3 regions of the Flavobacterium sp. GSB-24 genome follow, and region 1 is predicted to be linked to each of the others. Evidence: riboswitches for the same ligand, from Rfam matches in the RefSeq annotation. Region 1 holds a riboswitch; each other region holds the start of a gene.
What was found. Region 1 has a riboswitch for S-adenosylmethionine ahead of QMG60_RS21095 (TlpA disulfide reductase family protein). Riboswitches for the same ligand answer to the same signal wherever they lie in the genome.

Region 2: linked by a shared signal. The riboswitch ahead of QMG60_RS06915 (homocysteine S-methyltransferase family protein) and the one ahead of QMG60_RS21095 (TlpA disulfide reductase family protein) in region 1 are both predicted to bind S-adenosylmethionine.
Region 3: linked by a shared signal. The riboswitch ahead of QMG60_RS06840 (alpha/beta fold hydrolase) and the one ahead of QMG60_RS21095 (TlpA disulfide reductase family protein) in region 1 are both predicted to bind S-adenosylmethionine.

What each region holds. Positions count from the first base shown of each region.
Region 1 is NZ_AP027043.1:5,000,759-5,004,042, reverse strand. It holds gene QMG60_RS21105 (TonB-dependent receptor) at 1-47, shown strand, start outside; gene QMG60_RS21100 (hypothetical protein) at 193-543, shown strand; SAM riboswitch class I at 810-909, shown strand; gene QMG60_RS21095 (TlpA disulfide reductase family protein) at 1,158-2,147, shown strand; gene QMG60_RS21090 (aminotransferase class V-fold PLP-dependent enzyme) at 2,244-3,284, shown strand, end outside.
Region 2 is NZ_AP027043.1:1,534,052-1,537,335, reverse strand. It holds gene metH (methionine synthase) at 1-196, opposite strand, end outside; gene QMG60_RS06920 (hypothetical protein) at 431-1,093, opposite strand; gene QMG60_RS06915 (homocysteine S-methyltransferase family protein) at 1,179-2,183, opposite strand; SAM riboswitch class I at 2,487-2,603, opposite strand; gene QMG60_RS06910 (NAD(P)/FAD-dependent oxidoreductase) at 2,985-3,284, opposite strand, start outside.
Region 3 is NZ_AP027043.1:1,515,814-1,519,097, reverse strand. It holds gene thrA (bifunctional aspartate kinase/homoserine dehydrogenase I) at 1-301, opposite strand, end outside; gene QMG60_RS06840 (alpha/beta fold hydrolase) at 303-1,286, opposite strand; SAM riboswitch class I at 1,366-1,473, opposite strand; gene QMG60_RS06835 (hypothetical protein) at 1,663-1,866, opposite strand; gene QMG60_RS06830 (aspartate kinase) at 2,510-3,284, opposite strand, start outside.

The DNA.
Region 1 (3,284 bases):
TCCCTTCAAGATGGTTTACTTTGGGAGTAAAATTGGTTACTTTTTAGTTTTAAAAGCCTGTAAATCGAAATTTACAGGCTTTTTTATTGCTAATCAAACCAATTGCGGTTATATAAAATTCAATAGAAATATTGTAAAATAAACTGCTTTATAAGTAGTTACTTAGCTTTTGTAAATATTAAAACGTTTATTATGAAAGCTTTATTAAAATTAAAAGTCATACTTTTTGTAGTTGTAATTGGATTGCTGTTTTCTTGTAAAAAGAATGACGGCTACAGCGATCAAATAGAAACTTCCAGTGTTCCACTTGATACAACAAATACAGAACAAGTTTCTGATACTGCAACTACATCAACCAATATTGTAACTACTCAAACGCCAACATCTGCAAATGGTAATACAGATTCTTTAAGTACAGCCGGCAGAGGAAGCGGGCCAGGAGAAAGTGCACAAGATGGGTCTACCTACACGCCTTCAAAAGGAGTGCAAAAAGACAGTGTTAAACTGCAGACGGAAAGTGCTAAAAAAAGAAAGAATAAATAATTTATTCGGTCAGAAAAGTTAAAAACTCATTTCAAAACGAAATGAGTTTTTTTATGGAGTAAAGAATTTAAAGCTATTGTATTAGGAATTACTGTTCTAAAAATAAAAATTAATTGAAATTTATTTTAGAATTAAATAATTGTTTTTCAGAGTGTTTTAAAGGGTTTTGAGCAACTCTTAAAATAAAATTTTAAAAAATATTATTAAATACTACTAATTTGATAGAATTAGTATGTATATTTGTATCACAGAAAATTTCTGAATGATACTTATCCAGAAAGACCGAGGGAATAGGCCCATTGACGTCTTAGCAACCTGTTACCGAATAAGGTGCTAAATCCTTCCACTGTGGTGGACAGATAAGAAAGATTTCCTCCAAATCTGAATAAGATCATATTTTTAAACTTTTATTTTATTAAAATGAAAACCGAATCAATCTTATACTCAGGTTACGAACTTTTGAATTTAATTTTCGAAGAAAATAGTCTTGCTTTTTTCCGAATGTGAAGACATTAAATTCTCCCAATATTTTTATTAAACAGCATTTTCTAGAAGCCTTTGTGACTTTGGCCTAGAATTCTTTTGTCCAATCTTAAACTAAAAATCAAAATAAAATGAAAAAAATACTATTAGGCTTTGCGCTACTTTTTGGCTTTACGCAAACTCAGGCACAGGAAAATAATTTACAACTAAAAGGAACTGTTGTAGATACAGTTGTCAATTATGTTTATCTGCAAAAGTTTCATAATAAAATGTTTACCACAATTGATTCGGTAAAAGTAAAAGACGGAAATTTTAGTTTCAAAACTAAAGTGAAAACGCCAGAACTATATGGTTTAAGTGTGAATACAGAAAGCAGTCCTTTGTATATTTTTCTTGAAAAAAGCCCGATTACAGTAAAATTAAGTCCGAAGAAATATTACAGTAATTCTGTAGTCGAAGGTTCTGCTTCTCAAGATTTATTTGAAACTTACAAAAAATCAAAAGATGTAGAAATCAGTAAATTCATTACAGAAAATCCTAATTCTATTGTCTCGGCTTATGTATTGTACAGAAATTGGTCTTACAGATTATCGCCAGAACAAATAAGACAAAATATTGCCTTGCTCGATAAAACCCAGCAAAGTACTACTTACGTAAAAGAACTAAGAGATCTTGCCCTTGTTTTGGACGGATTAGCAGTGGGGAAAAAAGCTCCAGATTTTACTGCCAATGATCCTGAGGGAAAACCAATCCGTTTTTATGAAAATTTAAAAGGTTACACTTTAGTCGATTTTTGGGCTTCGTGGTGCGGCCCATGCCGAAGAGAAAATCCAAATATCGTAGCCGCTTATAAAGAATTTCACGATAAGGGATTCAATATTGTTGGAATCTCTTTGGATAAAAAGAAAGAAAACTGGATCAAAGGAATTCAGGATGATAATTTAACCTGGCTGCACGTTTCTGATTTACTTTTTTGGAACAGCGCCGTTGCGAAATTATACGGAATAAGAGCGATTCCTGGAAATTATTTAGTGGATTCGAACGGAATAATCGTAGCCAAAAATCTTCAAGGCGAAGAATTACAGTCTACACTTAAATCGCTTTTAGAGAAAAAAATATGAACGTTTTAAAAACGTAGAGTCAAGTCAAAATGCTTTACTCACCAAAAAATTAAAGTTCATCAATAAAAAATTTAGTTAATTTAAAATGATCAGGAAATGAATGCTATTGAGACAGAAACACAGCCAATTGAATTAGAATGTTACTTCTCTAAATTTAGAGAAAATACAGTAGGTATAAATCATATTTATAAATCGGTATATGGAAAGCAGAATCTGCTTTACGCCGACTGGGTTGCCAGCGGAAGATTATACAATCCGATCGAAGATATTATGCTTAATAAAATGGGCCCGATGATTGCCAATACGCATTCGCTTTCAAGTCAGACCGGAAAAACGTCTACTTACGCGTATCAATATGCCAGAGATATTATTAAAAAATCAGTTAATGCAAATGAATCTGATGTTTTAATCACAACAGGAACCGGAATGACTGCTGCTTTATCGAAGCTGCAAAGAATTATGGGACTGCGAACCAATAATGAAGCAGATAAACCAGTAGTTTTCATCACACATATGGAACATCATTCGAATCAGGTTTCTTGGTACGAAACAAATGCCGAAGTTGTGATTCTTCCCGCAGATGAAAATAATTTGGTCGACCCTAAAATTCTTTCGGAAGAAATTAAAAAATATGCCGGCAGAAGTTTAAAAATTGGTTCGTTCACAGCTTGCTCGAACGTTACTGGAATTATTACGCCTTATCATGAATTGGCTAAAATCATGCATCAAAACGGCGGACTTTGCTTTGTAGATTTTGCAGCTTCGGCACCTTATGTTAAAATCAACATGCATCCAAAAGATCCAGAGCAACAGTTAGATGCTGTTTTCTTTTCGCCTCATAAATTTCTTGGCGGACCAGGAACATGCGGTATTTTGGTTTTTAATGAAAAATTATACAAATCTGAATTCCCAGATAATCCGGGCGGAGGAAATGTAAAATGGACCAATCCGCTGGGTAAATATTGTTATAGCGAGGTCATAGAAGTTAGAGAAGATGGCGGAACGCCAGGCTTTCTACAAGTAATAAGAACTGCCTTAGCTTTAGAATTAAAAGATAAAATGGGAGTTTCAAACATTAAAAACAGAGAAAAAGAACTGCTTGATCTTTGTTTTTCAAGACTTCAAAAAATAAAAGGT
Region 2 (3,284 bases), 1.8 Mb from region 1:
TGATTTGTGCTCCTCCTTCTACCTGCTGTCTTGCAATATCAAGTGCCTCGTCATATTTCTCTTCCTTGATTAATCTTAGGAATTTTCTTGAACCAGTTACATTTGTACGTTCCCCAACGTTTACAAAAACACTTTCGGGTGTAATAATCAATGGTTCTAATCCTGATAATACAAGGTCTCTTCTTTTTTCTGCCATTTTCTTTTTAAGTTACTAAGATTCTAAGATGCTTAGATTCTGAGTTTTTTTTATTCTCTTTTGTTTCCTGCAAGGTTTTAAAAACTTAGTAGGTATTTATGTTTATTAATTTGGGCGTGTCCCTCTGGGCCGGGCTATTTGTTACAAGTCCTCGCTCTTCCTTCGTCAGGCTGTGGGCTTTTCACTACTATCCCTCACGCAAACTCGGTTTCGTAAGACGATTTTTCTTTAAAATTATATTAAAATCAAATTTTGTCTGTCAATTGGTCTATTTACTTTTTCTATATTCAAAATATTTTCCCTTGGCAAATCGTAATTATAAACTAAAGGAACTTCCGAATTTTGATCATTAAAGAAATCGTAAATACAATCAATCCATTCGTCATTCGTTTTTTCAACAGGAATTAAAACTTTTATAATATAGTGTAATCCTGAATCAACTAATATTCGTCTAAATGATTTACGATATTTTTTCCTTAAATAATCGGCAACTGGTAAAAGTGATTCTGCTCCGAACAACAAATAATGATAATGTTCAAATAAATCTTCTTTTAGCAATCCAAAATTTATTTCATTTTTTGTATAAAATTTATTTTCATGTGGGTTATCCGTAGAAAACCATTCACTTATACTTTTCTCAATCTCATTAGATAATTCTTCAGTCTCATTTATTATAAATCTGTGTTTAGCTTTTTTTTCTAGCAATTCTTTTGAAGCTACCTTGAGTCCCTCTTTTTGAATATATTTAAATTCTTGATTACTCAGATTAGTCGCATGAAATGCAACTATGTATTCAAACTTTTCCCTAAACGAAATTCTAAAATCATTTATACATTGAAAACTACACACAAAAAGCTCACATTCAGCACTTTCAATTTCAAATTTTCCTTCATTCATAAATTAATTATTTTCTCGTAGTAATTGAAAGTAGTTATTGCAATCAATACCTACAAGGTTTTAAAAACCTTGCAGGAGCGAAACTTTAGGCAATAACCGGCGCCACTCTTGGCTTATAATCCTTCGCAACCTCAGCCATTAATCTAATATGATCTGGAGTTGTTCCACAGCAACCTCCAATGATATTAATCAAATTGTCCTCTAAATATTCTTTTATAAAAGCTTGCGTTTGTTCTGGCGTTTCATCGTATTGTCCGAATGCGTTTGGCAATCCTGCATTTGGATGTGCCGAAACATTAAAACTTGTATTATGTGCTAATGTTTTCAAATACGGTTTCAACAAATCGGCTCCTAAAGCGCAATTGAATCCTACACTCAATAACGGAATATGCGAAACTGAAATCAAAAACGCTTCAACTGTCTGTCCAGAAAGTGTCCTTCCTGAAGCATCCGTAATTGTTCCTGAAACCATGATTGGAATATCTAGATTACGTTCTTCTTTTACTTCTTCGATTGCAAAAAGTGCTGCTTTAGCATTTAAGGTATCAAAAATCGTTTCTACTAAAAGTAAATCGCATCCCCCATCCATTAAAGCTTCAACTTGTTGTTTGTAAGCAATTCGCAAATCGTCGAACGTTACGGCTCTGTAACCTGGATCGTTTACGTCTGGTGACATACTTGCCGTACGGTTTGTTGGTCCGATTGAACCAGCTACAAAACGTGGTTTCTCTGGATTTTTTGCGGTAAACTCATCGGCTACTTGTCTTGCGATTTTTGCCGATTCGTAGTTTAGCTCGTAAACCAAATCTTCCATATGATAATCGGCCATACCGATTGTCGTTCCTGAAAAGGTATTGGTTTCTACGATATCTGCACCAGCTTCAAAATAAGCGGCGTGCACATCGCGGATCGCCTGTGGTTGTGTTAAGGATAATAAATCGTTGTTTCCTTTTAATGGATGTGGAAAATCTTTGAAACGCTCTCCTCTAAAATCTTCTTCGGAGAAATTATAGCGCTGCAACATTGTTCCCATTGCTCCGTCAAGGATTAGGATATTTTTCTTTATTGCTTCTTGTATCGTAATTGCCATATCTTTTTTTCTTTAGCTTCTAAGATACTGAGGTTCTAAGATGCTAAGTTTTTTTATTATGATTGTGAAGTTTAACCTTCGATATTTTTTTCACACTAATTCCAAAAGTGCAATATTGCATGCTAATTAGCCCCGATGGAAGCAAATATCCTTTTATTCTGGAGTTCAGAATAAAAGATATTTGTGTACAGCGGGAACTATTGACTGCAAAAATGCACCAATGATTCGCTCCTGATACAGAATCTGTTTCAGTAATTATTGTAAGTTGTCAGGAAAAGTTTGAGAAATACGAGTTATGTATTTGTGTTATCTATCTTTAATACTGGAAAATGTCGTATAAAGTAGAATTTAGCACCTTCTTTATGATAAAGGGTTGCTAAGGTTTCATTGGGTCTATCCCTCCGCCTTTCGTGATAACTAACAGTAATTTTAAGAACAGTGCAAAGGTATGAAATAGGCTTTCGATTTGCAAATGTTTTTTTCTAAGGTTCTGAGAGGCTAAGTCGCTAAGGTTCTAAGTTTTTCTTTTAGGATTTTTAATTTAAACAATCGAGCTCCAGAGGAGCGCAATATTTATAGAAAACAATTTACCAACTCAACAAAAGCTCCAGAGAAGCGACATATATTTCGCTCCGCTGGAGCTCTTTTGCAAACGAATAATTCTTTTCTATAAATATTTCATCCCTCTGGGATTAATTAAAAAAGCTCAAACTAAAAGTTTGAGCTTTGTATATAAAAACCTTAGCGCCTTAGTCCCTTAGTCCCGATCCCGAAATTTCGGGACGGGATCAGCACTTTCGATTAAACTATTGCCTTAACAACTGCTTTTGGAGCTTCTTTACGAGTTCCGTCGAAACCGTCTACACCAGAAACTGTTGTATATTTTAATACATACTTTTTACCTGGATTGATGATTCCGTAAGCAGCTTGACACATTAAAGTTGCTTCGTGGAATCCGCAAAGGATTAGTTTTAGTTTTCCTGGGTATGTATTTACGTCTCCAATGGCGAAGATTCCCGGGATATTCGTTTGGTAATCTAGTGCATTGTTTACTTTGATTGCATTTTTTTCGATTTCTAATCCCCAGTCTCCAATTGGACC
Region 3 (3,284 bases), 1.8 Mb from region 1:
AATCGCCAATTAGACTTACTCCTTCAAAAAGTTTATCTAAAACATTAAATTCTTCCGAAAAATCTACATGCGGATAATCTGATATTTGATATTTTTTAAAATTCTCTAATAATTCTTTATAACTGCCATTTTTAGCAGCAATGCTTAAAATAAATTCTAATTCATCTGTTGCGTTTCCGCGTGCAGAAACTACAACTGTAATTTTTTCACCTTGATTTACTTTATCCGAAATGATTGAAACAACTTTGTTAAGTCCTTCTCCGTTTGCTAATGATTTACCTCCAAATTTTAATACTTTCATTTTATTTTTTTATTGTTTCTGCCTTAAAAATGTCGGCAAGTAAATGATCTAATTGTTTGTACTCGATTAAAAAAGCGTCATGTCCGTGAACCGAATCAATTTCGCTGTAGAAAACATTGTCTTTAAATTTCTTCAATTCTTCGTAGGTTTCTACGTTTTCTTTTGCTGTAAAAAACAAATCCGAATTAATTCCTACTATATGAATTGATGCATTTGATTGTGACAGTAAGTTTTCAAAACTTTCACTATTTCTAGTAATATCAATTGTTTTAAGCAGCTGATTCATTAATTTATAAGAAGCTAACTGAAATCTTTGCTGCAATTTTTTTCCGTGATGCGCCAGCCAGCTTTCGATATTAAAAATCAAAAGATCTTGATTGATGGTACGCTGAAATTTTTCTTTGAATGATTCTGGCGAACGATAACACAACATGGCGTGTATTCTCGCATCTTCGATTGGCTTTGAAGAATTATTGAGAATTTGTTCTTGCAGGAAGCAATTGGCAATAAGCCAGTCTGTCGATTTCCAATCGCTTGCAATTGGGATAAGATGTTCTGTGATATTTGGTTCTAAAGCTAAGATTTCCCAAGCAATTCCGCCTCCAACTGAGCCTCCAATTATAGCATAAAGCTTTTCAATATTTAAATCTTTTAGTCCTTCAATAAAAATTCGGGCAATGTCTCTGGCAGTAAAATCTAGATAATTTTCGATTAGGAAAGAATTGCTTCCATTTCCTGGAATATCAAAAGCTAAAATGGTATAGACAGCAGTATCAATGGTTTTACCTTCGCCAATTAAGTTATTCCACCAGCCATTCTCGCCAGTAACTTGGGCGTTTCCTGTCAAGGCATGATTTACCAAAACAATAGGCGCACTATGCAAAGGCTGACCAGCAATAGTAAAACTTAAAGGCAGTGTATGATAAAGCGCACCATTTTCTGTGGTGAAATTTTGTATGCTAATAGGGTTTGGTATATTTTCCAATTTCAAATCTGTTGTATTATCTGATTTGTATCTGGAAATATTAGAAAGAAAAAACTAGTATAAACTAGAAAAATTCTTGTTGTTATCTTTCCACGTTGGGCGTGGTAGAATGCAGCACCTTCTTCGAATTAACGAAGGGTTGCTAAGGATTCATCGGGTCTAATCCCTCGTCCTTTCTTTATAACATTTCAATACTTTTTTGAACTTAACGAGTGCAAATTAACTACTAATTTCTTTAACAAACAAATTTTATCGAAACTGTTTGCTAAATTTCATAAACATATTGCAGCAAAAACTATTATACGCAAAAATTTACCGAACAGAAATGCCCAGTAAAATTAAGCAGGCCGAAGCCTATTTTGCGATGCTTTTTAATTTAGATAAAAAGCGTTTCATTTTCTTTTGAATACATCAAAAACAACAAAGAATTTGGTGTTATTTTTTCGGTATTTTTATCCGTTTCAGTAATTCCGAACCTTGGGTGAGCCAATTCGTTTGCTGGCGGCGGCGGATTATTTCTTTTCGTTCTTTTGTTTTTCAAAGTAGAAATCGTTTTTGCTAAGTAGTTCAATGTGCTCATGATATTAAGTTTTAGTTTAGTTGCGTTTTATAATCTTTATTTCTTTTTTATGTTTATGTTAAATCGCTTTCAGGAATAAAAAAACCCTTTTGGAATTTCAGATACCAAAAGGGTTAAGTTTTTTAAACTCATTTATTCTTTTAGTATCAACAGACGTTCACGCAAATAAGCGCGACAGCAAACATCTTGTTCATCTGTAAGGATTTATTCATCTGTGATTTATATTGTATTTTATTTAAATTCTGCATTTTTGTGTAAAATTAAAAAGCCTCCCAATATGTTTTGGGAGGCTTTACTATATATTGTATTCTTACAATTTTTTAAGCAATAGACAACCCAGCCTCGGTTATAACCGAAATGGCGCAAAACATTTTGTTGACTTTTAAGTTCATTTGATTGTAGTAGTTTTTGGGTATAACAAATATGCAACTATTATTTTTATTAAACAAATAAAATTCAAGAATTTAATTACAAAATACGTTAAAAAGTGATTTTTTTACGTCGAAAAACATCTTACAAAAATAATTTACAGAAAAAGACTATAAAAAATTGATCAATAAGCAGTTTTAAAGCTTTCTAAACTTCCTTAACGAATCAGTTTATCAAAGAACATTAGTTATATTTTTTATTTTCTACGAAGTTTTTAAGACCAAACGGCCTCTTTATTTCTAATTCTTTCCGCTACTTTCAAAATATCGGTTATAATTCCTCTCGAAATTGCCTGTTTGCACGGCGATGCACTTTGGATTACAATTGGAACCTGTGCGTAAGATTGTGTATAAATTTCAAAAATGGTATCCGAGCCCTTTAATTGTCCAATTGCAGAATGTGCAGGTTCTGAAATCAATTTGACTTCCAGCTTATTTTTCTCAAAATCAAATTCGCCCACATAACGAAGTACATGGTTATCAGACTGTGTTATTTTTGCTATTTTAAATGATTTGTCAACTGCTTCTTTATTCAGCACTCCATTTTGTTCCAGATGATTTTCTGTAATAAAAGGATGTATTTGAATATCTGAGAAATTGAAATCTTTGCCCACTTCTCTTGCCAATATTAGAAGTTTTCTTGCCGTGTCGTTTCCAGATAAATCTTCCTTGAATGTTGATTTCATTAATCCCAAAAGACTTGCATCTTTTAAAACGGATGAAAACGAAACATCTTCAGAAGAAAATCTATTAAACACGTAACTCAAATTATCTGAAAATACTCCTCGAATCTTGGTGATTTTTTCTCCCGAATAATACAAATCTCTTAAAGTCTGCAAAACCGGAATCCCTGTATCGACAGATGTTTCATACAAAAACTCTTTGTCATACTTTTTAAGATTTGATCGCAGCTCTTTGTACAAGTCTATCGGCAGTGTGTTTGCTTTTTTATTGACAGCCACAATATTAAATCCGTTTTTGATAAGCGTA